DNA from 4 places in the Kitasatospora sp. NPDC051164 genome. Region 3 is predicted to be linked to each of the others. Evidence: riboswitches for the same ligand, from Rfam matches in the RefSeq annotation. Region 3 holds a riboswitch; each other region holds the start of a gene.

Region 1 (7,320 bases), on a different contig from region 3:
TTCATCACGCCGTCCGCCTCCAGGGTGCCGATCAGCGAGGCGGCCTTGGGGCAGGTCAGGTAGTACAGCGTCGGGAACGGCGTGCCGTCCGGCAGGCGGGGGGCCGTCTCCACGACGTCCGGGTTGCCGCAGGGGCAGCGGTGCGCCACGCCGCGCAGGCCGCGCGGCACCCGGCCGAGCTGGGCGGCGATGGCCGCGACGTCGGCGTCGGAGACGGTGGGGTGGTTCTCAGTGGTCATGGGGGGAGGTGTCTCCAACGGAGGACGGTGGGAGCGGAAGGGGGGTGGCGGGTGCGGCGACGTCGGCGGCGTCGACCGAGTCCCAGATGCTGGTGTACCAGGGCTTGGCGGCCATCGCCTGACCGGTCGCCACACCGGTGGCGGGGGCGCCGGCGGCGGACGAGGAGGGCTTGGCCGAGGCCTGGCCCGCCGGGTCCACCGCGATGTACGGGGTCTCCCCCGGCACCGCGTAGTGCAGCCGGGCGCGCGCCTGCGCCTTGACGTACTCCGGGTCCTGCCAGCGGGCCTTGTCCCGGCGCAGCTGCTCGACCTGCTGGCGCGCGTGGTCGGCCTTCGCCCGCTGGGCGGAGATCTCGGCGCGCTGGGAGATGAACTGCCGCGTCGGGTAGGCGAGGATCGCCACCAGCGAGCAGAGCACCAGGACGAGGACGGTCGCCCGGCTCGTGAACCGAGGCCGGGCCGCCAAGCCCGGGATCCTCCAGCCTGCCATCTCCCGTATCCCCTCCTGGTCGCGACGGTGCCCCGCCGTCCACCCTACGGGGTGAAAGGCGGGGCACCGGTCAGGCTGGCGCTCAGCAGCCCTCGTGCTCACTGGTGTGCGGAGCGACTGCGCTTGTCACTCCGCAGCGCGACTGCGCTTGTCACTCCGCGGAGCGACTGTGTTTGTTACTCCGCGGAGCGGAAGCGCGGGAAGGCGCCGCGGCCGGCGTACTCGGCGGCGTCGTCGAGGATCTCCTCGATGCGCAGCAGCTGGTTGTACTTGGCGACGCGCTCGGAGCGGGCCGGGGCACCGGTCTTGATCTGACCGCAGTTGGTGGCGACGGCCAGGTCGGCGATGGTGACGTCCTCGGTCTCGCCGGAGCGGTGCGACATCATGCAGCGGTAGCCGTTGCGCTGGGCCAGCTCGACGGCGTCCAGGGTCTCGGTCAGCGAGCCGATCTGGTTCACCTTCACCAGCAGCGCGTTGGCGGTGCCGGTCTCGATGCCCCTGGCCAGGCGGGCCGGGTTGGTGACGAACAGGTCGTCGCCGACCAGCTGGACCTTGTCGCCCAGCTTGACGGTCATGGCCTTCCAGCCATCCCAGTCCGACTCGTCCAGCGGGTCCTCGATGGAGACCAGCGGGTACGACGCGACCAGGTCGGCGTAGTACTCGATGAGCTCGGTGGAGGTGAGCGCCTTGCCCTCGAACTGGTAGGCGCCGTCCTCGTAGAACTCGGAGGCGGCGACGTCCAGGGCCAGCGCGACGTCACGGCCGGGCACGTAGCCGGCCTTCTGGATGGCCTCGGTGATCAGGTCCAGGGCCTCGCGGTTGCTGTCCAGGTTCGGCGCGAAGCCGCCCTCGTCACCGAGGCCGGTGGACAGGCCACGCTCCTTCAGCACGCCCTTGAGGGTGTGGTAGACCTCGACGCCCCAGCGGACGGCCTCGGAGAAGGACTCCGCGCCGATCGGCGCGATCATGAACTCCTGGATGTCGACGTTGGAGTCCGCGTGCGAGCCACCGTTGAGGATGTTCATCATCGGGACCGGCAGGACGTGCGCGTTCGGGCCGCCCAGGTAGCGGAACAGCGGCAGGTCGCTGGCCTCGGAGGCGGCGTGCGCGACGGCCAGCGAGACGCCCAGGATGGCGTTGGCGCCGAGCGAGGACTTGTCCGGGGTGGCGTCCAGGTCCAGCATGGCCTGGTCGATCAGGCGCTGCTCGGTGGCGTCGTAGCCGACCAGCTCCGGGCCGATCTGCTCGATGACGGCCAGGACGGCCTTCTCCACGCCCTTGCCGAAGTAGCGGTTCTTGTCACCGTCGCGCAGCTCCAGCGCCTCGAAGGCGCCGGTGGAGGCACCCGACGGGACAGCGGCACGACCCGTGCTGCCGTCGTCGAGGCCGACCTCGACCTCGACCGTGGGGTTGCCGCGCGAGTCGAGGATCTCACGGGCTACGACGACATCGATGGACGGCACGAGGCATCTCCTTGCGGAAGCAGGTCCGGCTGACGGTGGTGCTGTCAGCAGGACGATTGCGGAGTCGTTACGGACCAGAGCCTAGCCGCCCAGGCTCCGGGGGCCACGTCCGCCTCGGTCTCGTCTCAGCGTGTGGCCCCGCTACCCACCAGTAGTTCACCTGCTTGTCCCAGCTTGTCCCACTGAAGTGGGCGAATGCGGACGAAGGGGGCCGGCGGGCCCAACCCCCTTCGCGCGTCGGCCTTCACACGTCAGCTCAGCCGAGGTGCAGCACCTGGCCGGGCAGGATCAGGTTCGGGTCGCCGCCGACGGTCCCGTGGTTCTGCTCGTACAGCGCGTGCCAGCCGCCGGACACGCCCTGCGCGGCGGCGATGGTCGACAGGGTGTCACCGTCGCGGACGGTGTAGTCGTGGCCGGCCGCCGGAGCGGCCTGCGGCGCGTACTGCTGCTGCGCGGCCTGCGGGGCGTACTGCTGCGCGGCGGCGTGGCCCGCGTACTGCTGGTAGACGCTCTGGTGGCTGGTCCAGTACCAGGCGCCGTTGTTCTGGTACCAGTACACCTTCGCGTCCGCGTCCCAGCCGCCCTGGCCGGAGAGGCCGTGGGCCTGCGGCTGCGGCTGCGGGGCGGCCTGCTGCACCGGCTTCTGAGCGGGCTTCTGCGCGGCGGGCTTCTGGGCAGCCGGGTTCTGGGCCGGCTTGGCGGCGGGCTTCTGGGCCTGCTGCGCGGGGGCGGACTGCGGCTTGGCGTCCGAGGAGGTGTCGACCGCGGCCGGGGCACCGCCCTTGCTCAGGCCCGCCTTCTTCGAGCAGACCGGCCAGGCGCCCGGGCCCTGCGAGGCGAGCACCTTCTCGGCGACCGAGATCTGCTGCGCCCGGCTGGCCTGGTTGGCCTGCGGCGCGTACGCGGTGCCGCCGTACGCCTTCCAGGTGCCGGAGGTGAACTGCAGGCCGCCGTAGAAGCCGTTGCCGGTGTTGATGCCCCAGTTCCCGCCGCTCTCGCACTGGGCGACGGAGTCCCAGGCGGAGGCCGGTGCGGCGGAGGCGCCGGTGGCGGTGAGGAGAGGCATCGCGAGTCCGACGCCGGCCACACCGGCGACGGCGATGGCCTTCTCGGTCTGGGTACGACGGCGGTGACGACCGGTTCCAACGAACAGCATGAAGAGGTCCCTCTCCGCACGCCTGCGAGGTGAGCTGTCGGGTTCGGACCGGGAGGTGGCCCGGCCGCCGTACGCGGAAACGATTCCGCTCAGGCGGCTTCACCCCAAGCCGTGGGAAACGGCAACAAACCTGGTTCCCCCGCCCCTGCCCAGGGTTCTGGTCGGTTTCCCGTGACGCGGCGGGCAGGATTCGGCGTTCCGCGCACGAGGTCCGCAGCTGCGAACTCCAGGGAGAGTAGACAGATCCTCAGACCAATCACAAGCTCATATCACCGATATCACACAGAAATTACGGCGCGTGCCCGATCGCCTACCAACGGCGCCGCTATGTCCGGATTGATGGGCGTTCACACCTGAACCGGAGGACTCCGGGCGACGTTCCGTCAGCGTGTCGCCCGGCGTTTCGTCATCTTGTGTCAGTTTGTCAGGGGCGCATAAGGGGTGTCGGGGGCGTATGCGGAGGCGTATGCGGAGGCGTATGCAGGGGCGTATGCGGGGAGCGACTCTCCGGACTGAATTCGACCGGAAGTTCCCGCAGTCCACGCATGATCAGACCGCCGCGCCAGCGCAGATTCTCCGGGCTTTCCGCGAGCCGCAGATCGGGCAGCCGGGAAAGCAGTGTGGCCAGGGCGGCACGCCCTTCCAGGCGGGCCAGCGGGGCGCCGATGCAGTAGTGGATGCCGTGCCCGAACCCCAGGTGGGGATTGTCCGTCCGCGCCAGGTCCAGGGTGTTCTCGTCCGCGAACCGGGCCGGATCGCGGTCCGCGGCGGCCAGCACCACCAGCACCGGGTCACCGACCGGGATGTCCACCCCGCCGATGGTCAGCGACCGCGTCGCGAACCGCCAGGTCGCCATCTCCACCGGCCCGTCGTAGCGCAGGAGTTCCTCGATCCCCGTCTCCAGCAGCGCGTGCTCCCCGCGCGCCACCGACTCCTGCAGCGACCGGCGCTGCCCCGGATTGCGCAGCAGCGCGTACATCCCGTTGCCGATGAGGTTCACGGTCGTCTCGAAACCGGCGAAGAGGAGGATGAAGGCCATTGCCGCGGCCTCGTTCTCGGTCAGGTGCTCGCCGTGGTCGCTCGCCCGGATCAGACCCGAGATCAGGTCGTCCCCGAGGTCCGCCCGCTTGCGGTGGATCAGCTCCAGCAGGTACGCCCGCATCCGCTTCACCGCTCGCCCCACGCCGCCGCGTTGGCCGCCGCCGTGGCGGATCATCATGCCGGCCCAGTCGCGGAAGTCGTCCTGGTCCTCGGCCGGCACGCCCAGCAGGTCGCAGATCGCGTAGATGGGGAGCGGGAAGGCGAACTCGTGGATGAGGTCCGCCGAACCGCGCTGCGCGAAGCCGTCGATCAGCCGGTCCGTGAGCTGCTGCACCCGCGGCTCGAACTCGGCCACCCGGCGCGGGGTGAACGCCTTCGACACCAGTCGGCGCAGCCGCGTGTGGTCCGGCGGGTCGATGTTCAGCAGGTGCGTCATCAGGTCCGCCTGCCGCTCCCCCGGGATGCCCACCCGGCCGGTGCGGTGCGCCTGCTCGCTGTGGTGCGCCGGGTTCTTCGACAGCCGGCTGTCCGCGAGCGCCTGCCGGGCGTCCGCATACCTGGTCACCAGCCAGGCCTCGACACCGCTCGGCAGCTTGGTGCGGTACACCGGGGCGTGCTCGCGCAGCCAGGCGTAGGCGGGGTACGGATCGGTGGCGAACTCCCAGGTGAACAGCTGCGGAGCGGCGGCGTCGGGCTGCTCGGGGTCGTCGGACGGCGCGGCGGCCGGCTGCGCGGCGGCGGGCTGGGCGGGGTCGTCGGACGGCGCGGCGGCCGGCTGCGCGGCGGCGGGCTGGGCGGGGTCGTCGGACGGCGCGGCGGCGGGCCGGGCGGAGTCGGGCTGAGCTGGCATGGGTCGACCGTATCCGGTGGGTGCGCGCCCCCCTTCCTCAACGGCTCGCGACCCCCGCGTCAACGGCGTGCGACGGGCGCGCCAACGCTCCGTGGACGACCCGTGGACGGTCCGTGGACAGCTCTTGGAAAGCTCTTGGCCGGACGCCGGGCGTGAGCCTGGTCACCTGAGGGGTAATCCCTGTTGCGGAGGGTCAGGACCTGCCTACGATCCTCCGCAGTACGCGTGGGCGCCGGTGCGGTGTCGCCCACAGGGAGGAGCAGACCATGCGGGTCAGCGGGTCAGTCGTCGTCATCGCGGTACTCGACGGCGGGTCGGGCGCCGGCCTCGCCCGCCGGTTCGCCGCGGCCGGCGCCGCCGGAATGCTGATCGCCGACCAGCACGTCGGCATCGCCGAGGACCTCGCCGCCGAACTCGACCGGCCGGGCTGCCCCGTCGTCGGCGTCTCCGGCGACATCCGCCGCCCCAGCGACGTCGCCGCCCTCGTCGACACCGCGGAGAAGCACCTCGGACCGATCGACCTCTTCGCCGTCGCCGGACCCGACGGCGAGCGGATCGTCTCCCTCGCCGACCTGCCCGACCACCTCGACCTGGAACGCCTCGCCGAACTCGTCGTCCTCGTCGGCGAGGCCATCGGGGAACTCGTCCCGCCGCAGCGGCGCCCGATGGAGAGCACCGCCACGGCGGCCTGAGCCTACTCCCCGTCCGGCTCCCGGTCGGGCTCTCCACCAGGCTTGAGGCCCTCGGCCGCGCGCACCGCGTCCCGGTAACCGCGCGCGGCCGAGCGCAGCGCCGCGTCCACGTCCACCCCGGCGTCGTGCGCCCGCTGCGCCACCGCGAGCAGCAGTCGGCCCGCCGACTCCGCGGTCAGCTCGGCCGGCAGCTCGTACGGCTCGTCCGGCACGGTGCGGACGCCCGCCCGGCGCACCCGGGACACCAGCTTCGCCGCGTACGCCAGCGCGGGCAGCCCGGCCGGCACACCGTCCAGCACCGACTCGCGGTCCGCCTTCTCCGCGGCCTTCAGCTGCTCCCAGTTCGCCTCCACCTCGGCGGCGCCCTCGGCCTCGACATCCCCGAACACGTGCGGATGCCGGTACATCAGCTTCTCGACGATGTCGCCCGCCACGTCGTCGACGGTGAACGGATCGGTCGGGTGCTCCTCGGCGATCCGGGAATGGAAGAACACCTGGAGCAGCACGTCACCCAGCTCCTCGCGCAGCGTCCCCCGGTCCCCCTCCTCGATCGCCTCGACCAGCTCGTACGCCTCCTCGACCAGGTACTTCACCAGACTCTCGTGCGTCTGCTCGGCGTCCCACGGGCAACCGCCCGGCGAGCGGAGCCGGTCCATCACCGTCACCAGGTCCAGCAGCCGCGCCCCCGGCAGGTCGTACGAGCCCGGCAGCACCTCGATCTCCGGCACCTCACCGGCCCGCTCCACCGCCAGCCGCGCCAGCGCGTCCGTCAGCCCCGGATCCCCGTCCGGGCTGCCCAGCCACACCGTCGCCCCGGCCCCGGCGGGCTGCCCGGTCAGCAGCCGCGCCAGCGCGGGCGCCGACCCGGCCGCCACCACCTCCACCGCCACCCCGGCCTGCCGCACCGCCGCCACCTGCGGATGCCCCTCGTCCGCCACCAGCACCCGCCCCGCCGACCGCAACGCCTCCCACGCCGGCCACGCCAGCAACCCGGGAGCCACCCGGTGGGTCGTGGTCAGCAGAATCAACTTGGCGCCGGGAACATTCGTCGTCACACCTCGAACCTACCCGCCCACCCCCACCCCCGGCGGCCCTCACCCCACCCATCGACCGGTGCTGGGGGTGGAGGGCGGAGAGGGACTGGCGGAGGCGGCGGACGGTGGGGCGGTGGGGGCCGTCGCGACGTTCGCGGTCGAGGAGGAGGGGGAGCAGCCACTGCCAGGCGTTCTGGGGGTCGCCGGTGGCGGCAAGGTGGAGGCCGATGCGTTCGCGGAGGTCGTAGGTGCGCTCCAGGTCGCCGTCGAGGCCGGATTCTGACAGCCCTGTTCACAGCCGTCGCCGCCGAGGCCCGCACACAGAACGGCGGCCCCGGGCCGAGACCCGAGACCG
Region 2 (7,320 bases), on a different contig from region 3:
CGAGGGTGAGCAGCGGGGTGCCGAGCGAGGAGAGGGTCGGGCCGGTGGCCAGCCACTCCCGCACGGTGTGGCCCCACGACTCCGGCGGGGCGGCCTTGAACCGCCAGTCCAGCTGCTCGTCGGCCAGGGCCGCCACCGCGCCGCCGGCGATGCCCGGCCCGGTGCCGCTGCTTGCGAAGGTCTGCTCCACGGTCTTCCTCCATTTGCCATGTTGCAACATGCGCAACGAGGGTTGCACATGCTGGCAGCACGGTTCTAGCATCGGCGCCGGATCACGGTCAACGGAACCGTCCCAGGCCGACCGGGACCGACCCACCCAGACCCACCCCGAACGGAACTGACCCACGCTCAACGAACCCGACCCACGTTCAGGAGTCCCGGCCCGCACCCGACGGAACGGCCGCAGACGAGGAGCCCAGCACATGCCGCGACAGGACACCCCGGGCCCGACCCGCCCGGGTCCTCCCCCGACGGCCGTGTGCGTGGGCGAGTCGATGGCGGTCCTGCTCCCGGACCGCCCGGGCCCACTGGAGTCGGTGGAGAACTTCCGGCTCGCCGTCGGCGGCGCCGAGTCCAACGTGGCCGGCGCACTGACCGCGCTCGGCGTGCCGACCGCCTGGGTCAGCCGGGTCGGCGACGACGGCTTCGGTCGGCGGCTCGTCGCCGAGGTCGCCGCCCGCGGCGTGGACGTCTCGGCGGTCGCGGTCGACCCACACCGCCCGACCGGCGTCTACCTCAAGGAGGTCGGCGGCACCACCGGCCACGATCACGACCTCGGCCCCGGCCGCAGCCGACTGCACTACCACCGGCGCGGTTCCGCGGCCGCCGCGCTCTCCCCCGCACTGCTCGCCGACCCGGCCGCCGCCGCACTGCTGGCCGGCGCCCGTCTGCTGCACCTGTCCGGCATCACCGCCGCGCTCTCCGACGACTGCCTCGCCCTGCTGCGCGCCCTGCTCGCCGACCGCCGCCCGGACCGGCTGGTCAGCTTCGACCTCAACTGGCGCCCCTCACTCTGGCACGACCGGGACCCGGCCGTACTGCCGCCGCTGCTGGACGCCGCCGACCTGCTGCTGCTCGGCGCCGACGAGGCGCAGGCCGCCTTCGGCACCGGCGACCCCACCGCCCTGCGCCGCCGCTTCCCCTCCCCCGCCACCCTCGTGGTCAAGGACGCCGACCGGCACGTCATTGCCCTGGAGCGGGACGGCACGGCGGTCACCGAGCCGGCCCTCGCCGTCGAGGTGGTCGAGGCCACCGGCGCGGGCGACGCCTTCGCGGCCGGCTACCTGGCCGGCACCGTCCGGGGCCTGGACCAGCGCCGCCGGCTGCGGCTCGGCCACCTGAGCGCCGCCTGCGCGCTGACCGCCCACGGCGACCAGGCCGAGCTGCCGCCCGCCGCCGTCGTGACGGCACTGCTCGACGCCTCCGCCGCCGACTGGGCCGCCACCCGGGTCACCGCGGCCGGCATCACCGGCCCGACCCTGCCCACCGACGGCGCCCACAAGGCCGACCGCCCGCACCCCTCCGACCGCCCGCACCCCACAAACGGAGCACCGCCCACCGACCGAACGCCGCCCGCCGGCCGGGCCTGGGCCCGATGAGTAGCCACCCCAGCCCTCGAAGCGGAGCACGATGAGCCAGACCGTCACCCGCGCCCTGCGCATCCTGGCCCAGCTCGGCGAGGGCGAACGCTCCCTCGACCAGCTCGCCGAGGTGCTCGGCGTCCACAAGACGACCGTGCTCCGGCTGCTCCAGAGCCTCGAAGATGAACGATTCGTCTACCGCGACGCGGCCTACCGCTACCACCTGGGCGCCGGCCTCTTCGCCCTGTCCGGTCTGGCTCTGGAGCAGCGCGGCATTCGCCGGATCGCCGCCCCGCACCTGGCCGAGCTGAACGCCGCCACCGGCCAGACCGTGCACCTGGCCGCGTACGAGGGCGGCGAGGTGGTCTACATCGACAAGTTCGACTCCCGCCATCCGGTGCGGATGTACTCCCGGATCGGTCTGCGCGCCGCCCTGCACAGCGCCGCGGTCTCCAAGGTGCTGCTGGCCGACCTGCCGCTGCCCGAGCGGCGCCGGGTGGTGGCCGGGATCGACTTCGCCCCGCACACCGAACGCACCCTCATCACGCCCGGGGCGCTGCTCGCCGAGCTGGAGAAGGTCGCCGCCCAGGGGTGGGCGCAGGACCACGCCGAGCACGAGGCCTTCATCAACTGCGTGGCCGCACCCGTCCGGGACGCCAGCGGGCGGGTCGTCGCCGCCGCCTCCATCTCCGTCCCGGACGTCGTCCTCCCGTACGAGCAGGTCCTGGACCTCCTCCCGCAGCTGCTCGCCACCGCCCGCGCGGTGTCGGCCGACTGCGGCGGCCTACTCGACCACAGTTGACGGATCATCACGACAGTCCGAAGCAGCCGCCGAGAACTCCAAGGAGCAAGGAACCCCCATGTCCTCCGACAAGATCGAGATCCGCACCGACGGGGCCCCCGCCCCCGCCTGGATGTTCTCCCAGGGCATCCGCAAGGGCCCGATCCTGCAGGTCTCCGGCCAGGGCCCGCAGGATCCGGCGACCGGCGAGTACCTCCACCGCGGCGACGTGAAGGCGCAGACGCGGCGCACCCTGGAGAACGTCAAGGCCATCGTCGAGGCCGGTGGCGCCACCATCGAGGACGTGGTGATGTTCCGCGTCTACCTCACCAAGCGCGCGGACTTCCCGTTGATGAACGAGGTCTACGCCGAGTTCATCGAGGAGAACGTCAAGCCCGGCGGCGTGAAGCCCTGCCGCACCACCGTCTTCGTCGAGCTGCCGCAGGAGCCGATGCTGGTCGAGATCGACGCCCAGGCCGTCGTCGCCTGACGATCCAGCCGACCCGAGGGCCCGGACCGCACGTCCGGGCCCTCGGCATTCCCCGAGGCCTGCTTGCCACGCTTCGCCAGCAATATTAGGTTAGGCTCACCTAACTATCTGGAGGTCCGTCCATGAGCCTGCCAACCGGCGACACCGAGGTGCCCGAGCCCACCACCGCCGAACGGATCCACAGCCTGCTCAGCACGACCTCCTCGCTCGCCGTCCGCGCCCTGGGCGAGCAGCACGACCTGGACGGCCCGGTCTCCGCCCACGGCTCCCGCCTGCGGCTGCGCGCCCCGCTGGACACCCCGCTCACTGTCGCGGCGGCCCACGCCGCCGAGGGCCTCGCCGTCGTCCTCGATGTCACCGACGTCGCCCCCGTCGCCGTCCGCGACCGCGTCCGCGCCCGCCTCACCCTGGCCGGCCGGCTGCACCTGGCCCACCTCGCCGACGACAGCCTCAGCGTCCACCTGCGGGTGGACGTCGCCCACGCCGTCCTCGCCACCCCGTACGGCACCGGCGCGGTCACCGCCGCCGACCTCGCCCTCGCCGCCCCCGACCCGATGGCCCGCCACGAGGCCGCGATGCTCACCCACTTCGCCGACGACCACGCCGACGCACTCGAGGTCCTCACCCGCCTGCTCGACCCGGTGCTGCTCGCCCGGAACCCGGACGTCCGCCCGCTCGCCCTGGACCGCCACGGCCTGGTGCTGCGCCTGGACCACCCCGACGGCCACCGCGACGTCCGCCTGGTCTTCCCCGAACCGGCCCGCGACACCGAGGACTTGGGCCACAGGATGCACGACCTGCTGGCCGCCGCCCGGTACGGTCAACCGGCCCACCGCAGCTGAGTCGCCGGCTCACCGCCCGGCCGCGTCCTCCTCACGTACCGCCCGGGCCACCACCGGCGCACCGCGAACGCCACCCCGATCCCACCCCGACCCCGCCCCGAAAACGAACCGCCGACCCCGAAAACGGCAGCGGCCGGCCCGGCTCGCGAGGAATTGAATCCCGCGAGCCGGGCCGGCCTGGGCGTGTCCCGCGCCCATGTCCACTGCACGGCGATCACCCGGTCGAGCGGTCACCCGACATGACCATCCCGGAGGATCGATTCGCTCCGCAGCAGCGGTGGTTCCTGAAACCCCGACAGGGTCAGAGCGCGACGCCGTGCGCGCGCAGGTAGGCGACCGGGTCGATGTCCGAGCCGTACTCCGGGCCGGTGCGGATCTCGAAGTGCAGGTGCGGGCCGGTCACGTTGCCGGTGGCGCCGGAGAGGCCGAGCTGCTGGCCGACGGTGACGGTCTGACCGATCTTCACACCGATCACGGACAGGTGCGCGTACTGGGCGTAGTGGCCGTCGGCGAGCTTGATCTCGACCTCGTTGCCGTAGGCGCCGCCGTTGCCGGCCTTGACCACGACACCGTTGGCGACGGCGCGCAGCGGGGTGCCGGTGGAGGCCACGAAGTCCTGGCCGGTGTGGTGGCCGGAGGCCCACATCGAGCCGGCCACGCCGTAGGCCTCGCCGAGCACCGGGTGGGCCAGCGGCGCGACGAAGCCGGAGGCGGCGGCGACCGGAGCGGCGGTCACGGCCTGGGCCGGAGCGGCGGTCTGAACCTGGGTCTGCACCTGGGTGGCCGGCTTGGCGGCCTCGGTCTTGACCTGGACCTGGGCCTGCGGCTTGGCGGCCGAAGCGGCCTGGGTGACCGGAGCGGCCGGCTTGGCGGGCTTGGCCGGGGCGACGTCCGCGGACGGCGCGGCGGCGTGGCCGGCGATCGCGAACTGCTGGCCCGGGAAGATCAGGTTCGGGTTGGCGCCGACGACCGAGCGGTTCTGCTCGTACAGCGCGTGCCAGCCGCCCTCGACGTGCTTGGCGTCGGCGATCTTGGACAGGGTGTCGCCGCTGACGACGCGGTAGCTCTCGTGCGCGGCGGCCGGAGCGGCCGGGGCCGGCGCGGCCTGGGCCGGCGCGGCGTCGGCGGCGGTGGTGGAGGCGGCGGCCTGCGGGGCCGGGGCGACCGGGGCGGTGTGGGCCTGGGCGCTCATCGCGGTGACGAGCGGGAGGGCGAAGGAGACACCGGTGACGGCGGTGGCGATGCCGATGCGGGCGGCGCGGGGCAGGGCGATACGACGAGCCTGAGCAGGCATGGAAGTTTCCTCTCCGACGCCTGCGAGGTGAGCTGTCGGGTTCGGGCTGGAGTTGCCCGGCCGCATGCGCGGCTTCACCCCAAGCCGGCCCTGGACGCCGCGCCCTGAGGCGCGAACTTCCGGTCCGGCGACTTACCTGTGGGTCCCCCGCTCCTGCCGTACAGAGTTCAGTTCGAACCACCGGGAAGCGGCAGGACTCGGCGTTCCACCCGGTGGATCCGTCCGGACTGGCCGGGCGGTCGCTGAACTAAAACCCATCCGTTCGGGTGAAGCAATGTCGATCTCTTGAATCGGCAACCATCCCCCGGGGCGCAGTGACTCTCCGAATGATCCGCTGCACGGTGCGCATGCGATCCATTCACCCCGCGCCACTGATCCACGACCCTGCGCCGACATCGACGGCACTGCGCGGTCGTCCGCTCACGCACCGCACACCACCGACACACCCGCCGGTGACCCTTGTCACGCGGGCCTCACGGGGAGCAGGATCGGGCCGTGGCCACTTCCGAGGCCGGCACCCTGCGCCTGGGCACCGCGCAGGGTCGCTGGGTACTACTGGCGACGGTGCTCGGCTCCAGCATGGCGATGCTGGACGGCACCGTGGTGAACGTCGCCCTGCCCCGCATCGGCGCCGATCTCGGCGCCTCCCTGGCGTCCCTTCAGTGGACGCTGAACGGCTATCTGCTCACCCTGGCAGGCCTGATCCTGCTCGGCGGCGCGCTCGGCGACCGGTACGGAAGGCGCCGGGTCTTCCTCATCGGCGTGGTCTGGTTCGCCGCCGCCTCCGCGGCCTGCGCCGCCGCGCCGAACATCCAGGTGCTGATCGCCGCCCGCGCCGTCCAGGGCATCGGCGGGGCGCTGCTCACCCCCGGCTCGCTCGCCATGCTCCAAGCCGTCTTCGACCCTGACGACCGCTCGGCCGCGGTCGGGCTGTGGTCGGGCCTCGGCGGCGTGTCGGCCGCGGTCGGCCCCTTCCTCGGCGGCTGGCTGGTGGACGGCCCGGGCTGGCGCTGGATCTTCCTGCTGAACCTGCCGCTCGCGGCCGCCGTGATCACGGTCACCACGCGGTACGTGCCGGAGAGCCGGGACGAGAGCGCCACCGGCCGCTTCGACGTGCTCGGCGCGGTGCTCGCCGCGTTCGCCCTCGGCGCGATCACCTACGCGCTGACCGCCGCCGGGGAGGGCGTGTCCGCCGTGGTCTGGGTCAGCGGGTTGATCGGTGTGGTGCTCGGCGTCGCCTTCGTGGCCGTCGAGCGCCGCGCGCCCGATCCGATGCTGCCGCTCGGCCTGTTCTCCTCCCGGCTGTTCACCGCCGTGAACCTGGTCACCCTCTGCGTGTACGCGGCGTTCAGCGGCGTCTTCTTCCTGCTGGTGGTGCAACTGCAGATCGTCGCCGGGTTCTCGCCGCTGGTCTCGGGCTTCGCGCTGGTGCCGATCACGGTGCTGATGCTGGGGCTGTCGGCGCGCGCCGGGCGCCTCGGCAAGCGGATCGGCCCGCGGATCCCGCTCACCGTCGGCCCGCTGCTGTGCGCCGCCGGGGTGCTGCTGATGCTGCGCATCGGCCCGGGCTCCTCCTACTGGGCGGACGTGCTGCCCGCCGTCACGGTGATGGGCTGCGGCATGACGCTGCTGGTCGCGCCGCTGACGGCCACCGTGCTGGCGGCCGTCGAGGTCCGGCACGCGGGCATCGCGAGCGGGGTGAACAACGCCGCCGCCCGCGCGGCCGGCCTGCTCGCGGTGGCCGCCCTCCCGGCCCTGGCCGGACTGAGCGGCGACGCCTACCGCGTGCCGTCCGCGGTCGACTCCGCCTTCCACACCGCGATGCTGATCTGCGCGGGCCTGCTGGCCGGCGGCGGGCTGATCGCCTTCGCCACCGTCCGGGGCAACGTCCTCGCCCCCGAGGACCACCTGGTGGCCGAGCCGGACTGCGCGTGGACCTGCGGCACCACCCCGCCGCTCGACCCGGGCCACGTCCACACGCACGAGGGCCCCGTCACCGGTCCTTGAGTTCTAGGGATCGTTGCAACACCCCAGCTGGGGAGTGCAATGACCTTCGAGATCCGCGAGGAGCGGACGGGGCAGGGCCGTCGCAAGCTGACGCGTGAGCGGGAGGAATACTTCCGGCTCGTGAAGCAGGGTGCCGGCTATGTGGAAGCCGCCCGTGCGGTCGGCATCAACCTCCGCACGGGCAAGCGATGGCGCAACGGCCGGAACGCCTCCGGTCAGAACAGGGCGGCAGCACCGGTCAGGCCGGTGCTGCCGCCCTGTGGCGCGTCCCGCTACCTGCGGGAGGACGAGCGCATTCACATCGCCGACCGGCTCCGGGAGAAGGC
Region 3 (7,320 bases):
GGACGGTGCCCCGGTGGGCCAGCGCGAGCGCCAGGACACCGACCGGCCGCTCGTCCACCACCATCGGCAGGGTGATCACGGTGACCATCCCGGTGCCCATGCCGGCGTTCCGGTTCGGGTAGTCGATGCCGGTGTGCTCCGGGCTGAGCAGGTAGGGGCGGCGCAGCCGCAGGGCCATCGCCGCGGGTAGCTCACCGGCCGGATCGACCACGCCGTAGCGCTCGTGCGCCCGCTCCGGCAGCCCGTGCGAGACGGTCAGCCGGAGCATCCCGGCGGCATCCGGCAGGTAGAGCGCGGAACCCTCGCCGGTGATCCAACTCGGGCCCTCGGCCAGGACGGTGCCGAGCAGTTCGGCGGCGCTGGTGCAGCCGAGCAGCAGGCGCACACAGCGCATCGCACTGCGCGTGGTCGAACCGCTGAGCGGGGTCCGGCGCTGGTCGGGAGTCCGGCTGTCGTCCTCGGAGGGGGGCACTGATTCTTAATACCCCATTTCCCCGGACGGTGGAGGGTGACCGAGCCGCCGCACCGGCCCCCGCCCACCACGGCCTGCGCACCTGGTCGGGCCGCTACGCCGGCCAGGTGCGCAGGCCGGTGGTGAGGGCGGTGATGAGGCGGTCCTGGGTGGTGGTGAGGTCCTCGGCGAGTTGGAAGGCGCCGGCGGTGGTGAGGGAGGCGAAGCCGTGGGCGAGGGAGCGGACGGTGCGGGCAGCGTGGATCGCCTCGGAGCCGTCGAGGCCGTACTCCCGCAGGACGGCGACGATCACGCCGACGAGCCGGGCGGCCGCCCGGGCCAGGTCGTCGTCGGACTGCGGGGCCTGGGGGAGGGCGTTGTAGCGGTGCGGGCGTTCGGTGGCGTACGCGTGGTAGGCGCGCAGGACGGTGGCGACGGCGTCGTCCCCGCTGCGGCCGAGGGCGGCGTCCGCGAGGCGGTCAGCCAGTTCCTCGGTGACCCGGACGGCGATCAGCTGCCGCAGTTCGGCGAGGCCGCCGCTGACGTGCTTGTACAGCGAGGGGGTGGCGACCCCGGCCCGGGCGGCGACGGCGGCCAGGGTGAGGGCGTCGGCGCCCTGTTCGTCGATGAGGGCGAGGGCGTGGTCGACGACCTGGTCGGGGGTCAGTCCTACGCGGGGCATGGTTTCGGCTTCTCCGTACGGAAGTCGGGCGACGGGTCGGGTCGGACGGCGGCTCGGTCGGGCGGCCGGGCCGGCGGTCAGGCGAGTTCGGCGAGGAAGGGCAGCAGGGCGTCCGCGGTGGCCTGCGGGTTGTCGGCCATCGGGTAGTGCCCGGACCCCTCGATCATCGCCTTCCGCGCGCCGAGTGCCGCGACCTGCCGGTCGGCGACGAGTTCCGGCTTCGGGAAGTCGGGGTCCTTGCTGCCCATGACCACCAGCGCCGGGCACCGCACGGCGGCCGTCCAGCCGGCCGGCGACGAGTCCCCGGTGACGTATCCGCGGGTGGCGGTCTTGCGGCCCGGGGTGCGCAGGGCGGCGACCAGTCCGTTCACGTAGCCGTCGAAGTCGGCGGGCTTGGCGCCGGGGAAGGCCATCCGGCGCAGGTAGAAGCCCCAGAAGGCGGGCCAGTGGACGAGGGCCGCGCTCATCAGGCGGAGGGCGCCGCGCATCAGGGCGCCGGGCTGCGGGTTCTCGACGAACGCGTCGATCAGGACGATCCCGGCGATCCGCTCCGGGGCGTCCCCGGCGGCCTTGACGACCGTCGCGCCGGTGTAGGAGTTCCCGGCGAGGACGGCGCGTTCGATGCCGAGGTGGTCGAGCAGGGCGAGGACGTCGCCGGCGATGGCGGCGGGGCCGTAGTCGTCCCAGGCGATGGAGGATTCGCCGAAGCCGCGCAGGTCCATGGTGACGACGCGGTGGCCGGCGGCGACGAGCAGCGGGCGCAGGTGCCGGTACGCGGCCCGGCTGTCGAGCATTCCGGGGAGCAGGACGACGGGGGTGCCGTCGCCCTGTCGGGTGTCGTCGAAGGCGATCCGCCCGCCGGGGACGGTCAGGTACTGGGTGTCCGGGCTGATGGGGGCGTTCATGGTGGGCCTCCTCGGTCCTTCGCTGCGACATCGGCGCTGCTGCCGATAGCCATAAAGCTAAGGCTAATAGCCTTAGCCGTCAAGCCTCCGGCCGAAGAGAGTCTCGAAGGAACTGTCGAAGAGGGCGTTGAAGAGGGCGTCGACGGGAGAGGGGAAGGCCGGCTCGCCTCAGATCCCCTCGGGCTTGAACGGGTCGTGCTCGCTGAGCAGCTTCTCCAGCCGGGCCTGGTCGACCCGGCTGACGATCTCGTTCGACTCGTGCCGGTCCCGGATCACCTTCGCCAGGGTGAAGGAGGAGGTGACGGTGTAGAGGAGGCCGATCCCGAGGAATGCCCGGGTCCACCCGCCGACCGGCAGGTAGGCGATCCCGACGGCGAGGGCGGTGCCCGACAGGGCGAAGGAGAGGATGGCCTGGATGTAGTACGCGGCCGTCGTGCGGTTCTGCATCGGTGCGCTCATGGCGTCAGGATGCGGCCGCCCGGCCGGGCCGCACATGAGTAGGAGTACTCAGATGGGGTGCTCGTATGAGGGGTCGTTCGTTGACGTCCGATCACTCGCTCCACTGCCGTCCCGGACGGATGGCTTGGAATCAGGGCGTCCTAGGATTAACGTTTGATAACGCAGCGCGGTCGTCAACGCCGTTCCCAGACGGCACCGTGCGCCGTCGCCTAATCCCGCCGACCGGCCTCCGGGCAGGTCAGGGAGCCGGGGAACCATGTTCCTTGGGGTGAATCGGCGGGGCTCCGGCCCGGCCGTAGGAGACCTTCCTGCTCCGAACCCGTCAGCTAACCCGGTAGGCGCGAAGGAAGGAAAGGAGCGCGCCTCCGTGGCGTCGACGCACACCCCGGCACACCCGGCCGGCCCCGCAGCCGGTACCCAGCTCCTCGACCACCCCGGCGCGGACGGGCCCGAGGCCCTCGGCCCGGAGGCCGAGGCCAACCGGCACCGGATGCCGCGTCAGACCCGCGGCGCCTCCCCGCTGCTCGGCGTCACCGCCGTCGCCGCCACCCTCGGTGCCACCGGCTTCGCCTCGGCCACCCCGGCCGTCGCGCCCGCCGTCGAGGCCCCCGACGAGACCCCGGTCGCGCTCGCCGCCGACCCCGGCCTCGCGCTCGCCGCCCGCATCCAGCAGCAGGCCGACAGCCAGCGCACCGCCGCCGAGGAGGGTGCCCGCGTGCAGGCCGCGCAGGAGGCCGAGGCCAAGGCCGCCGCCAAGGAGGCGGAGGCCAAGGCCGCCGCGACGGAGGCGGAGGCCAAGCGCGCCGCCGCCCTCACCCTCCCGGTGAAGGACTACCGGCTCTCCGCCCACTACGGTCAGAGCGCCCGCTACTGGGCCAACCTGCACACCGGCCTGGACTTCGCCGCCGACACCGGCACCCCGGTGTACGCGCTCGGCCAGGGCACCATCACCTCGGCCGGCTGGTCCGGCTCGTACGGCTACCGGATCGTCGAGACCCTGCCCGACGGCACCGAGATCTGGTACTGCCACCTCTCCTCGATCATCAAGGGCTCCGGCGGCGTCGCCTCCGGCCAGCAGATCGGCAAGGTCGGCGCGACCGGCAACGTCACCGGCCCGCACCTGCACCTGGAGGTGCGCCCCGGCGGCGGCGCCCCGGTCGACCCGGAGCCCTGGCTCCAGCAGCACGGCCTCAACCCGTAACGGACACCCGAAAGCCCCCGGTCGCACGCTCGGTTCGAGCGGCCGGGGGCTTTTCGCGGCGTCTCACTCCTCCGCGGGCAACTGCGCCACGTACGCGTCGATCTCCTCCTGGCCAGGCTCCGGCGCCAGCTCGGGGAACTCCGCCACCAGCAGCCGCGGCAGCCCCGGCACCGTCCACTCCCCGAACAGGTCGAGCGCCGCGTCGACCGCCGCCTCCTCGAACTGCCCGAAGTCACCGGCCAGCTCGTCCGGCATCGGCCGCCCGAGCGCGGTCAGCTCGGCCAGGTTGCGGTAGCTGCGCCGCATCAGGCCCTGCTCCAGCAGCCGCCGCGCGCCGTCCGTGGCCATGCCGACCGACAGCACCCGGCCCGGTCCCCAGCCCCGCTCGTCCGGCTCGTCCAGCCAGCCGGCCGGCACCAGCGACTCGTACGCGGCCAGCCGCTCCTCCTCCGGGAGCTCGCCGAAGCCGGTCAGCCAGTGCCGCACCGCCGCCTCGTCCGCGACGTCCACCCCGTACGCGTGCAGCAGCAGCGCGTACAGCCGGGGCCAGGTCACCAGGTCGGCGCGGCGCAGCAGTCCGGCCGCGACCTCGCCCTGCCACTCGGCCTCCGCGTGCAGCCGCTCCTGGCGCTTGGCGTTGAGCCGCCGGACCGCCCGCTGGTGGTCGATCAGCAACCGGACCGCGTCGCCGTACGCGAGCGGGTCCTCCTCGGGGGTGGGTTGGACGTACAGGTGGAGCCGCTCGTACAGCAGGTGCTCCACCGCGTCGGAGGTCAGTTCGGGCCAGCCGTCGTGCATCCTGCCCTCGCCCAGCTCCAGCAGCGCCAGCACCGCGCGCAGCGGCGCCTCGGCCACCGGCGTGCGGCCCTGCTCGGCCGCCCAGGCGAGCAGGTCGGCGGCCCTGGTGCGCGGGGCGAGTCGCAGGTCTTCGTCGTTCATAGTCCGAACGGTAGCCTCCGGGGGCCGGTAGGGTCGGCCGCCATGGTCCCCGTACGACTCACCGGCCCCCGGCTGGCCATCCGCGAGTACCACCACACCGACGGCGACGTGGACGCGCTGCACACCCTGTTCGGCGACCCGGAGGTCACCCGCCACCTGCCGTTCGAGCCGTACGACCGCGAGACCTGCGCCGACCAGATCGAGCTCTACCTGGAGGAGGCGATGGCCGGCGAGCGGGACACCTACCGGCTCGCCGTCACCAGGCTCGCCGACGCCGAGGACCCGCAGGACGCGACCCCGATCGGACACGCCGCACTCACCCTCGGGAAGCACCGCGCCGCCGACCTGGGCTGCGTCCTCGGCCGCGATTTCCGGGGCCGAGGCTACGCGGGCGAGATCACCGGCCTGCTCTGCGACTTCGCCTTCCACACCCTGGACCTGCACCGGCTGACGGCCTCGGCCGAGGTGGGCAACACGGCCTCCGCCAAGGTGCTCACCCGACTCGGGTTCCGGCTGGAGGGGCGGGCCCGGCACGACCGGCTCGAGAACGGCGTCCGCTCCGACTCGCACCTCTTCGCGCTGCTCGTCGACGAGTGGCCGGGCCCGACCGGCTGAACCCCCACGGCGCGCCCGTGTGGCCAGGGAGACCGGCGGGCCGGGGGACCGGGGGCCGGGGGACCGGGGGCCGGGGGCCGGGGGCCGGGGGGTTAACCCCACCCCAGATCCGCCAGGCCTCCGGATGCCGCCGCGACCTGCGGTCCGGCCAGACTGGACGACGTCAGCGAGCACGAACGACCGTCAGTACGAGGGGCCGGGGGCCGGAACATGAGCAGCAGCCGAAGCACACGGGACCACGAGTGGGACGTCCTGGACGGTCACGGCGACGACCCGCGCCCCGCCCGGGCCCACCGGACCGGACAGCCGCCCGCCTTCTGGACGGCGCCGTTCTCCGCGCACTACTACCGCGAGGTCGGCTACGTGCTCAGCGGCCTGCCGGTGGCGATCGCCGGCTTCGCCGTCGCGATCACTCTGTTCTGCCTCGGCCTCGGCACCTTCGTCACCGTCCTCGGCCTGCCCGTGCTGGCCGGCCTGACCATCGCCGCCCGGGGCTTCGGCCGACTGGAGCGGGCCCGGGCGCGGGGCATGCTGGCCCTGGACGTTGCCGGCCCGAAGCCGGTGCGCCCGGTCCGCCCGGGCAACTGGGGCGCGATCACCGCGCGGCTGGCGGACGGGGCGGGCTGGAAGGCCGCGCTGTACCAGGTGGTGATGTTCCCCTGGGCGATCTTCAGCTTCACCATGACCCTGGTGTTCCTGCTGCTCGGCTGGGCGATGGCGCTCTACCCGGTCTACCACTGGGTCTTCCCGACCTACACCGGCTGGCGCGGGTACCAGCTGTTCGACTACACCGACGGCCACCACGTCCGGCACGTCTACTACGTCGAGGGGATGTGGCAGATCGCCGGGTTCTCGCTGGTCGGGGTGGTGCTGGTCTTCCTCACCGCGCAGCTCGTCCGCGGCCTGACCAACGTCAACCGGGCCGCCGCCCAGGGCCTGCTCGGCCGCTGACCAGGCGCTGACCGTCCGGCCCCGACTCGGTCCCGGCCCCGTTCGCACTCCGGATGCGGACGGGGCCGCCGCGTGTTCGGATGACCGCGTGGCCGCCCCAGGCATTCCCCCCGAACCCCCGGACGTCCTGGTCACCTCCCGCCCGCTGGACGAGTACTGCGCCCTGTTCGACCTCACCCGGGCCCAGCTCGCCGCCCTCCCCGGGCCGTTGCTGGACTGCCCCGGCGGCGCGGCCGGCCTGGCCGCCGAGGCGCGCGCGCTGGGCTGCCGGGTGATCGCCGCCGACCCGGCGTACGCCCTGCCGCGGCCGGTGGTCGCGGACCGCGCCCGGGCCGCCCGGGCGGCGATGGCCGTCGCGATGGCCGCCCGCCCGCACCTCTACCCCGCGCCCCGCCCGCACCGGCCCGAGCGCTACCTGCGCAGCTGGGACCGCGCCCGCCGGCTGTTCGCCGCCGACTCGGCCGCGCACCCGCAGCGGTACGTGGCCGCCGCGCTGCCCCGGCTGCCTTTCGCGGACGGCACCTTCGCCCTCACCCTGAGCGGCTACCTGCTCTTCGCCTACCCCGAACTCTTCGGCCCCGAGCACCAGTTGGCCGCCCTGACCGAGCTGGTCCGGGTCACCTCCTTGGGCGGCGAGGTCCGCGTCCAGCCCCTGCACGACGGCCGGGGCCGCCGCTGCGGGCACCTCGACCCCCTGCGGTACGCGCTCGGCGAGCGCCGGATAGCCAGCGAGGTCCGCCGCTTCCCCCGGGCCGAGGACGGACGCACCCGCCGCGTCCTGGTCCTGCGGGCCGCCGACCGCCGCCGGGCGGAGGCCGGGCAGCCCGTGCCCGCCGCGCTGTAGGGGCCGCTATGCAGACGGCGTGGCGGGCGAGGCGGGCGACGTCGGCGCATCCGGTGCGGTCGGTGCATCGGGTGCAGCCGAGCCGGACGGCTGGGATGGCTGGGTCGGCTGGGGTGCCTGGGGCGCCTGGGCCTGCTGGGCCGGCACGAAGGCCGTCACCTGCAGCCGGGAGAGGATCTTCTCGGCCAGCCAGCTGCGGTCCGACCCGTACGGGATGCCCCGCGGATCGACCAGCTGCGCCGCCACCGCGTCCCGCAGCCGCTGCGCCTCGGC
Region 4 (7,320 bases), on a different contig from region 3:
AGCACATCGACCGCTTCCTGACCGCCGTTCGGGAGCTGGTCACGGACGGCGCGGCCTGGAACTACCGCAACGAGGGCGGGCGTTGCGTCGTGGACACCCGCCGGGAGGGCTGAGGCCCCGGCCCCGCTACTCGTCCAGGCCGAGGGCGAAGGCGGCTTCCAGGTCGTGCTGGGAGTAGGTGCGGAAGGCGATCTGGGTCTCGGTGTGGGCCACGCCCGGGACCTTGTTGAGCCGGCCCGGGATGACCTCGGCCAGGTCGTCGTGGCGGCGCACCCGGACCATCGCCACCAGGTCGTATCCGCCGGTCACCGAGTAGACCTCGCTGACGCCCTCGATGGCGGCGATGGCCTCGGCGATCTCCGGGATGCGGTCGACACTGGTCTTGATCAGGACGATGGCGGTGATCACTGTTCGGGCTCCTTTGTGGGGTGCCGCCAGCGTATCGGGCGTCAGCCGGGTCGTCGCGAGGGGTGGCGAACCACCGTGCAGGTGTAGAGGAAGCCGGCCGAGAAGCCGATCACGTGGACCAGGTAGGCCACCCCCGGGCCCGCCGAATGCACCGACCACCACTGCAGGGCGAACCAGAGGCCGAGCACCAGCCAGGCCGGGAAGCGCAGCGGCAGGAAGAACAACAGCGGGACGAGGGTGGTCACCCGGGCGCGCGGGTGCAGGCGCAGATAGGCGCCCAGGACGGCCGAGATCGCGCCGGAGGCTCCGATGAGCACCCGGGTGGAATCCGGCGCGTGCGCCTCGGCGAGCGCGAAGCCGTACGTGGCCAGGCTGCCGGCCGCCAGGTAGAAGACGGCGTACCGGGCCCGACCCAGCCGCCGTTCGACGGTCGGGCCGAAGACGTGGAGGAAGAGCAGGTTGCCGAGCAGGTGCAGCCAGCCGGCGTGCAGGAAGAGGCCGGTGAGGGCGGACAGCGCCGGGTGCTTGCCCGGGGTCGGGGCGGCCGGGCAGCCGGGGACCGGGTCGGGGGCCTCCGTCAACTGCGCGGCGGTCAGCGGCCGCCCGGTCAGCAGTTCGGCCGGGACGGCGCCCCAGCGCTGCTCGTACCGCTGCTCCGCGCAGACCCGGGCCTGGCCGGGGCCGTACAGCGGATTGAGTCCGGCGGCCGGGCCGAGCAGGAAGACCAGGGTGTTGACCGCGATCAGGGCGTAGGTGACCGCCGGGGCGGCCGCCTCCGGCCGGCCGCCCCGCTCGGCGGTGTGGTCGGGGGCCGCGAGCGCCATGCGGCCAAGCATCCCTCCGGGCGCCGCAGGTGACACGGCGGTTTACGGCAGGTGGACTAGCCCCGCTATTCCGCTGACCGGTGGTCGCGATGGTTGCCCCAGGCAATAGGCTTGGGGCGGGCAATCCCGCCTCCCGCCGCCGATGCCGGGGCTCCGGGGGGAGCGCCTGGCCCACGCAGGGACCACCCGAGAGGACCCCCCGATGACCGTCCCCGCCCTGACCGCCGAGACGCGCTGGCGCTGCACGCTGTGCGGCAACCTCACCCGGTTCGATGTCACCCGCAGCGCGCGGGTCACCGAGTTCCTGCACTTCGACCTGGCCGGCGACTCCAAGGTCGAGGAGACCGAGGTGCTGAGCGAGACCATCGAGTCGGTGCGCTGCCGCTGGTGCAACGCCGTGGACCAGGTCGAGCTGGTGGCCCGCCCGGGTGCCGAGGGCGCGGAGGCCCCGACCGAGCAGGGCTGATCCCCGCCGGTGTGGTGGGCGGTGCGCCGCGCGCCCGTCCGCCGCACGGGACAATACAGACAAGACGCACGGAGCGTGACGACAGGGGGCGGTCGCGGCCGTACCCCGCCGGAAACAGGATCGGAGCCGAGGACGTGGTGGACGCAGCGAAGGAGCCCGGCGAAGCGCAGGGGCTTCGGCCCGCTGCGCAGGAGCAGGTGCCGGACGCCGGGACGGGACCGGCGGAGAGCGCTGCGCCCGACACCCCAGACACTCCAGACACCCCTGACACCTCCGAGTCCGCTGAGCCCGGGTCGGAGCACGTCGCCGAGAAGCTGGACCGGCCGCTGCCCGAGGGGGTGCGCCGGCGCGTGGTCGGGCTGGCCTCGGACGCGCTGGGCGGACTGCCGCCGGGCGAGCTCCCGCAGAGCCTGCGTCAGTACGTGAAGTTCACCCCCGCGCGGCGCGCCAAGTACGCGGCCACCGCGCTGGCGGCCGCGCTGGAGGCGGAGCCGGCGTTCCGGGTGCGGATAGCGGAGCGGCTGCGGCTGGGGCAGCCGGACCTGGTGAGGGCGCTGGAGTCGGGCAGTGTCCCGGGCGCCGCCGATCCGATGGACGTCGCCGCCGCCGCCTACCTGGTGCGTTCGGCGGGCTGGAGCCGGCTGGTCGCCGAGGTCGGCGAGGAGGTCGAGCGGGCAGGCGCCGAGGACGCGGCCGCGGAGGCGGCCCGGCTCGCGGAGAAGCTGCAGGCCGAGCTGGCCGAGGTGCGGGCCGCCGCACGGGCGGACCTGGAGCGGCAGCGCGCGGAGTTCGAGGGCGTCCGGCGGGAGGCCGAGTCGCTGCGCAAGAAGGTGCGGTCGCTCGAGAGCGACACCCGCCGGGCGCAGGCCGAGGCGCGCCGCCTGGCCGGGGAGCTGGAGGCCGCGAAGGCGCAGGGCGCGGCCGAGCGCAGTGCGGCCGAGACCGAGGCGCGGCGGCTCAAACACCGAGTCTCCGAGCTGGAGAACGCCGCCGAGCAGGGCCGCCGGTCGGCCCGCGAGGGGCGCAGCGTCGAGGACATGCGGCTGCGGCTGCTGCTGGACACCGTGCTGCAGTCGGCCCAGGGGCTGCAGCGGGAGCTGGCACTGCCGGTCTCCCAGATCCGCCCGGCGGACCTGGTGGAGGCGGTGGTGCCGGGGGCGGCCTCGCCGCACGACGTGGCGCGGCGCGGGCTGGCCGAGGACGACCCGGCGCTGCTGGACCAGCTGCTGGCGATCCCGCAGGTGCACCTGGTGGTGGACGGCTACAACGTGACCAAGACCGGCTATCCGACGCTGCCGCTGGAGCAGCAGCGGATCCGGTTGCTGGGCGGGCTGGCGATGCTGGCCCAGCGCACCCAGGCGGAGGTCACCTGTGTGTTCGACGGGCAGGACCTGGACGTTCCGGTGATCATGGCACCGCCGCGCGGGGTCCGGGTACGGTTCAGCCGGACCGGGGAGACCGCGGACGAGCTGATTCGCCGTCTGGTGCGGGCCGAGCCGCAGGGCCGTCCGGTGGTGGTGGTCTCCGCCGACCGGGAGGTCGCGGAGGGCGTGCGGAAGGCGGGCGCGCGCCCGGTCGCCTCGGTGCTGCTGCTGAACCGGCTGGCCCGGCCCTGAGCGCGGGCCGCGTAGGATGACTCCTGGTCAGCCTTGGGTCCGTGGTGGTGTGCGGGTCCGGTGAAGTCGGTGTGGGAAACAGAGTTCACGCCTTCGGGGGAGTGGCAAAGCGGATAGATCCGCACTAGGGTCTGGCGTCAAACCTATTTTCCGGAATCTCATCCAATCGGGTGAGTCCGTTGGAAGAAGGAGCCGGTCCCTTGGCCTCCCACCGCCGTCCCAAGCAGCCGAGCCGCGCGCGGGTCTCCGTGCTCACCGCGGCCGCTGCGACCGCGGTCGCACTCTCCGCCCAGGTAGCCGCGCACGCCGCGCCGCAGCCGAACAAAACGGACGTCAAGGCGCAGATCGACCAACTCCAGCAAGAGCAGGAGCAGGCGGCAGAGAAGTACAACGGCGCCACGGAGCGGGCCACGCAGCTGCGCAAGCAGGCCGACCAGCTGCAGGACCAGGTGGCCCGCGGCCAGGAGCAGATGACCCAGCTGCAGGCCGGCCTGGCCGAGGTGGCGGGCGAGCAGTACCGCACCGGCGGCATCGACCCGTCCGTCCAGCTGATGCTCTCCTCCGACCCGTCCGGCTACCTGGAGAAGGCCTCCACCGTCCAGCAGGCCAGCACCACCCAGGCGGAGGCGCTCAAGGGGCTGCTGGACCAGCAGCGCCGGCTGGACCAGGAGAAGACCGAGGCGGCCGCCGTGCTGGCCTCGCTCGACACCACCACCAAGGACCTGAACCAGGCCAAGGCGGACGTCAACACCAAGCTGAAGGCCGCCCAGGACCTGATGAACTCGCTGAGCGCCGCCGAGCGCACCGCGCTGAAGGCCCAGCAGGCGCAGGACGACCGGGCCTCGCGCGGCAGCGACCGGGTCGACCTGAGCAGCCTGCCGCCGGCCAGTGGCTACGCGGCCGTGGCCCTCGCCAAGGCGATGAGCAAGCAGGGCTCGCCGTACGTGTGGGGCGCCACCGGGTCGAGCACCTTCGACTGCTCGGGCCTGATGGTCTGGTCGTACGGCCAGGCCGGCGTCTCGCTGCCGCGCACCTCGCAGGAGCAGGGCCACTACGGCACCGCGGTGCCCGGACTGGCGGCGGCTCAGCCGGGCGACCTGGTCATCTACGGCCCCGACATGCACCACGTCGCGATGTACATCGGCAACGGCATGGTGGTCCACGCGCCGCACACCGGTGACGTGGTGAAGGTGATGAAGGCCGACGCGATGCCGATCAACACCATCCGCCGGGTCTGACGGCCCGACACGCCGAAGGGGTTCGCCCGAGCCCTGTGATCCGCGCCACCCCCGACCGGGGGTGGCGTTCGGGTTTTCGACCGTTTCGCGAGCATCGGGTGAGACCTGATCAGCCTTGCGTGGGGCGGCGGTTACCATCGGTCATTTTCACAAAAGAACTTGGGTAATCTTCCGTCTTTTTTCTGACAAGGATTTGAACCGATCACGGTTCAGTTACTAGGGTCATGCACCGAGCCATCGCAGTGTCGATCACCCAGCCGGGGTGGCGGCGGTGGCTACCGTCGAGTTCGCGAGGCAGCGGGGCAGGTCGAAGCGACTGCCCGACAGGGGAGCCCAGTAGTCGGGGGTGCTGCGCAGCGGAGCCGGGGAACCACGTTCCTCCGGGGTGAATCGGCGCCAGGTCGGCCGCTGGAACGGCCGTGAGGCGTCGTAGGGCATGCTTCCGGCCCGAACCCGTCAGCTCACCCGGTAGGCGGACGTAGGAAGAAGGAGCCCGCCTTCGTGGCGTCCCATCGTCGTCCCAAGCCAGCCGGCCGCGCCCGTGTCTCGATCCTGACCGGTGTCGCCGCCGCAGCCGTCGCCCTCTCCGCGCAGTCCGGCGCCCACGCCGACCCGCAGCCGACCAAGGACCAGGTCAAGGAGCAGGTCGACCAGCTCAACGAGCAGGCCGAGGTGGCGACCGAGCAGTACAACGCCGCCCAGGAGAAGCAGCAGACGCTGGAGAAGCAGGTCTCCGGCCTGCAGGACCAGGTGGCCCGTCAGCAGGACCAGGTGACCGATCTGCAGGGCGGCCTCGCCGAGATCGCCGGGGAGCAGTACCGCAACGGCGGCATATCCCCGACCGTCCAGCTGATGTTCTCGTCCAGCCCGGACAGCTTCCTCAACCAGGCCGGTGCGCTGAACCAGGCCGGCGACACCCAGAAGAACCAGCTGAAGGTGCTCCAGGAGCAGCAGCGCAAGCTCGACCAGGACCGCACCGAGGCCCAGGGCAAGCTCGCCGAGCTGGAGTCGACCACCCAGCAGCTGAAGGCCTCCAAGGACGAGGTCCAGAACAAGCTGAAGGCCGCCCAGGACCTGCTCAACACCCTGACCGAGCAGGAGCGCCAGGCGCTGCGCGCGGCCGAGGAGAAGGCCGCCGCCGACGCCAAGGCCCAGGCCGACGCCGCGGTCAAGGCCCAGCAGGCCGCCGACCGCGCCTCCCGCGACAACAGCCGCACCGACCTCTCCGCGGGCTCGGCCCCGGCCCCGGCCTCGCCGGTCGCCAAGCCGGTCGCCCCCGGCAGCTCGCGCGGTGCCGCCGCGCTCTCCGCCGCCGCCTCCAAGGTCGGCAGCCCGTACGTGTGGGGCGCCACCGGCGCGTCCTCCTTCGACTGCTCCGGCCTGATGGTCTGGGCGTTCAACCAGGTCGGCGTCTCGCTGCCGCGCACCTCGCAGGAGCAGGCGCACGCCGGCACCCGGATCGGCAGCGACCTGTCCCAGGCCCAGCCCGGCGACCTGCTGATCTTCTTCGGGGACGCCCACCACGTCGGCATCTACGCCGGCAACGGCCAGGTGCTGCACGCGCCCAAGCCGGGTGCCTCGGTCCGCTACGAGGCCGTCACCAACATGCCGCTGACCAGCATCGTGCGGGTCTGATCCGTACTCGGCGCTTCCAGGCCCGGTCTTCCTCCACGGAAGGCCGGGCCTGCGGCTTTTCCGGCGGCTCGGGCTGATGTCCGATTACGGGTCAAATATTCGGGTCCGGAGGGGTTTGGACTCGCTTGCCCGGACTCGCTAACGTCTGCCACCGGACTCCCGCTCGACGACCGCCCGCAGTGGGGCGGCGGCGGGGCCGCGCCGCAGGATTGGAGCCGCTGCCACCATGTCCGTGCACCGCCGTTCCCAACTGCTCGTCCGTGCGCTGGTGCTGACGGCGGCGGCCACCACCGCGCTCGGCATGGCGACCGGCGGCAGCGCCCACGCCGCCCCCGGCAGCCCGGACCCGGCCGACCGCAAGGACGTCAAGACACAGGTCGAGCAGCTCTACGACGAGGCCGAGCAGGCTTCGGAGAGGTACAACGCGGCCCAGGAGGCCCAGCGGCGGCTCCAGGGGGAGACCACGATCCTGCAGGGCGAGATCGCCGTCGCCCAGGACCAGCTCAACGAGCTGCGCGGCGACCTGGCGACCGTGGCCGGGGCCGAGTACCGCGGCGGCGGGATGACCCAGACCGCCCAGCTGATGCTGTCCCCCGACCCGGAGGACTACCTCGCCCGCGCCCGAACCATGGGCCAGGCGACGCAGCGGCAGCAGGAGACGCTGCACGAGCTGGTCACCCGCCAGCGCCGGCTCGACCAACGGCGCGCCGAGGCCGCCGGCAAGCTCGCCGAGCTGGACCAGACCCGCCGCTCGCTCGCCGACAGCAAGCAGCAGATCCAGCAGCGGCTGACCACGGCACAGAAGCTGCTCAACGGCCTGGGTGCCGTCGAGCGGGCCAGGATGACCGCCCAGGACGCCCGGGACGCCGAGCAGCGCGCCACCCGCGGCACCGACCGGCTGGACCTCGGCTCCGCCCCGCCCGCCTCCGAGCGCGGGGCCGCCGCGCTGGCGGCCGCGGTCCGGATGGTCGGCGCGCCGTACGTTTACGGGGCCACCGGGCCCCGTGCGTTCGACTGCTCCGGTCTGATGTACTACAGCTGGCGGCAGGCCGGAGTGACCCTGCCGCGCACCTCGCAGGCCCAGGCGTACGCCGGCCAGCGGATCAACCTCTCCGAAGCGCGACCGGGAGACC

What was found. A riboswitch is a leader RNA that binds a small molecule or an ion and turns the genes downstream of it on or off. The one in region 3 is predicted to bind cyclic di-AMP.
Region 1: linked by a shared signal. The riboswitch ahead of ACIBEC_RS16335 (transglycosylase family protein) and the one ahead of ACIBEC_RS41605 (M23 family metallopeptidase) in region 3 are both predicted to bind cyclic di-AMP.
Region 2: linked by a shared signal. The riboswitch ahead of ACIBEC_RS36695 (LysM peptidoglycan-binding domain-containing M23 family metallopeptidase) and the one ahead of ACIBEC_RS41605 (M23 family metallopeptidase) in region 3 are both predicted to bind cyclic di-AMP.
Region 4: linked by a shared signal. The riboswitch ahead of ACIBEC_RS07560 (NlpC/P60 family protein) and the one ahead of ACIBEC_RS41605 (M23 family metallopeptidase) in region 3 are both predicted to bind cyclic di-AMP.

What each region holds. Positions count from the first base shown of each region.
Region 1 is NZ_JBITFB010000009.1:270,868-278,187, reverse strand. Features, by position in the region: partial or broken gene ACIBEC_RS16350 (DUF501 domain-containing protein) at 1-257, opposite strand, end outside; gene ACIBEC_RS16345 (septum formation initiator family protein) at 229-705, opposite strand; gene eno (phosphopyruvate hydratase) at 906-2,192, opposite strand; gene ACIBEC_RS16335 (transglycosylase family protein) at 2,449-3,348, opposite strand; cyclic di-AMP (ydaO/yuaA leader) riboswitch at 3,354-3,521, opposite strand; gene ACIBEC_RS16330 (cytochrome P450) at 3,773-5,239, opposite strand; gene ACIBEC_RS16325 (SDR family NAD(P)-dependent oxidoreductase) at 5,506-5,931, shown strand; gene ACIBEC_RS16320 (MazG family protein) at 5,934-6,986, opposite strand; gene ACIBEC_RS16315 (hypothetical protein) at 7,045-7,248, shown strand.
Region 2 is NZ_JBITFB010000031.1:102,394-109,713, forward strand. Features, by position in the region: gene ACIBEC_RS36670 (alanine racemase) at 1-190, opposite strand, end outside; gene ACIBEC_RS36675 (sugar kinase) at 423-1,598, shown strand; gene ACIBEC_RS36680 (IclR family transcriptional regulator) at 1,630-2,382, shown strand; gene ACIBEC_RS36685 (RidA family protein) at 2,441-2,851, shown strand; gene ACIBEC_RS36690 (DUF2470 domain-containing protein) at 2,974-3,693, shown strand; gene ACIBEC_RS36695 (LysM peptidoglycan-binding domain-containing M23 family metallopeptidase) at 3,995-4,987, opposite strand; cyclic di-AMP (ydaO/yuaA leader) riboswitch at 4,990-5,170, opposite strand; gene ACIBEC_RS36700 (DHA2 family efflux MFS transporter permease subunit) at 5,483-6,994, shown strand; partial or broken gene ACIBEC_RS36705 (helix-turn-helix domain-containing protein) at 7,034-7,320, shown strand, end outside.
Region 3 is NZ_JBITFB010000044.1:44,194-51,513, forward strand. Features, by position in the region: gene ACIBEC_RS41585 (SpoIIE family protein phosphatase) at 1-472, opposite strand, end outside; gene ACIBEC_RS41590 (TetR-like C-terminal domain-containing protein) at 567-1,133, opposite strand; gene ACIBEC_RS41595 (alpha/beta hydrolase) at 1,211-2,038, opposite strand; gene ACIBEC_RS41600 (YiaA/YiaB family inner membrane protein) at 2,207-2,497, opposite strand; cyclic di-AMP (ydaO/yuaA leader) riboswitch at 2,694-2,852, shown strand; gene ACIBEC_RS41605 (M23 family metallopeptidase) at 2,865-3,698, shown strand; gene ACIBEC_RS41610 (hypothetical protein) at 3,762-4,637, opposite strand; gene ACIBEC_RS41615 (GNAT family protein) at 4,680-5,252, shown strand; gene ACIBEC_RS41620 (sensor domain-containing protein) at 5,463-6,203, shown strand; gene ACIBEC_RS41625 (hypothetical protein) at 6,292-7,047, shown strand; gene ACIBEC_RS41630 (hypothetical protein) at 7,054-7,320, opposite strand, start outside.
Region 4 is NZ_JBITFB010000004.1:109,660-116,979, reverse strand. Features, by position in the region: gene ACIBEC_RS07590 (aminotransferase class V-fold PLP-dependent enzyme) at 1-113, shown strand, start outside; gene ACIBEC_RS07585 (Lrp/AsnC ligand binding domain-containing protein) at 127-408, opposite strand; gene ACIBEC_RS07580 (rhomboid family intramembrane serine protease) at 450-1,232, opposite strand; gene ACIBEC_RS07575 (hypothetical protein) at 1,435-1,698, shown strand; gene ACIBEC_RS07570 (NYN domain-containing protein) at 2,013-3,314, shown strand; gene ACIBEC_RS07565 (NlpC/P60 family protein) at 3,515-4,552, shown strand; cyclic di-AMP (ydaO/yuaA leader) riboswitch at 4,890-5,043, shown strand; gene ACIBEC_RS07560 (NlpC/P60 family protein) at 5,054-6,187, shown strand; gene ACIBEC_RS07555 (NlpC/P60 family protein) at 6,414-7,320, shown strand, end outside.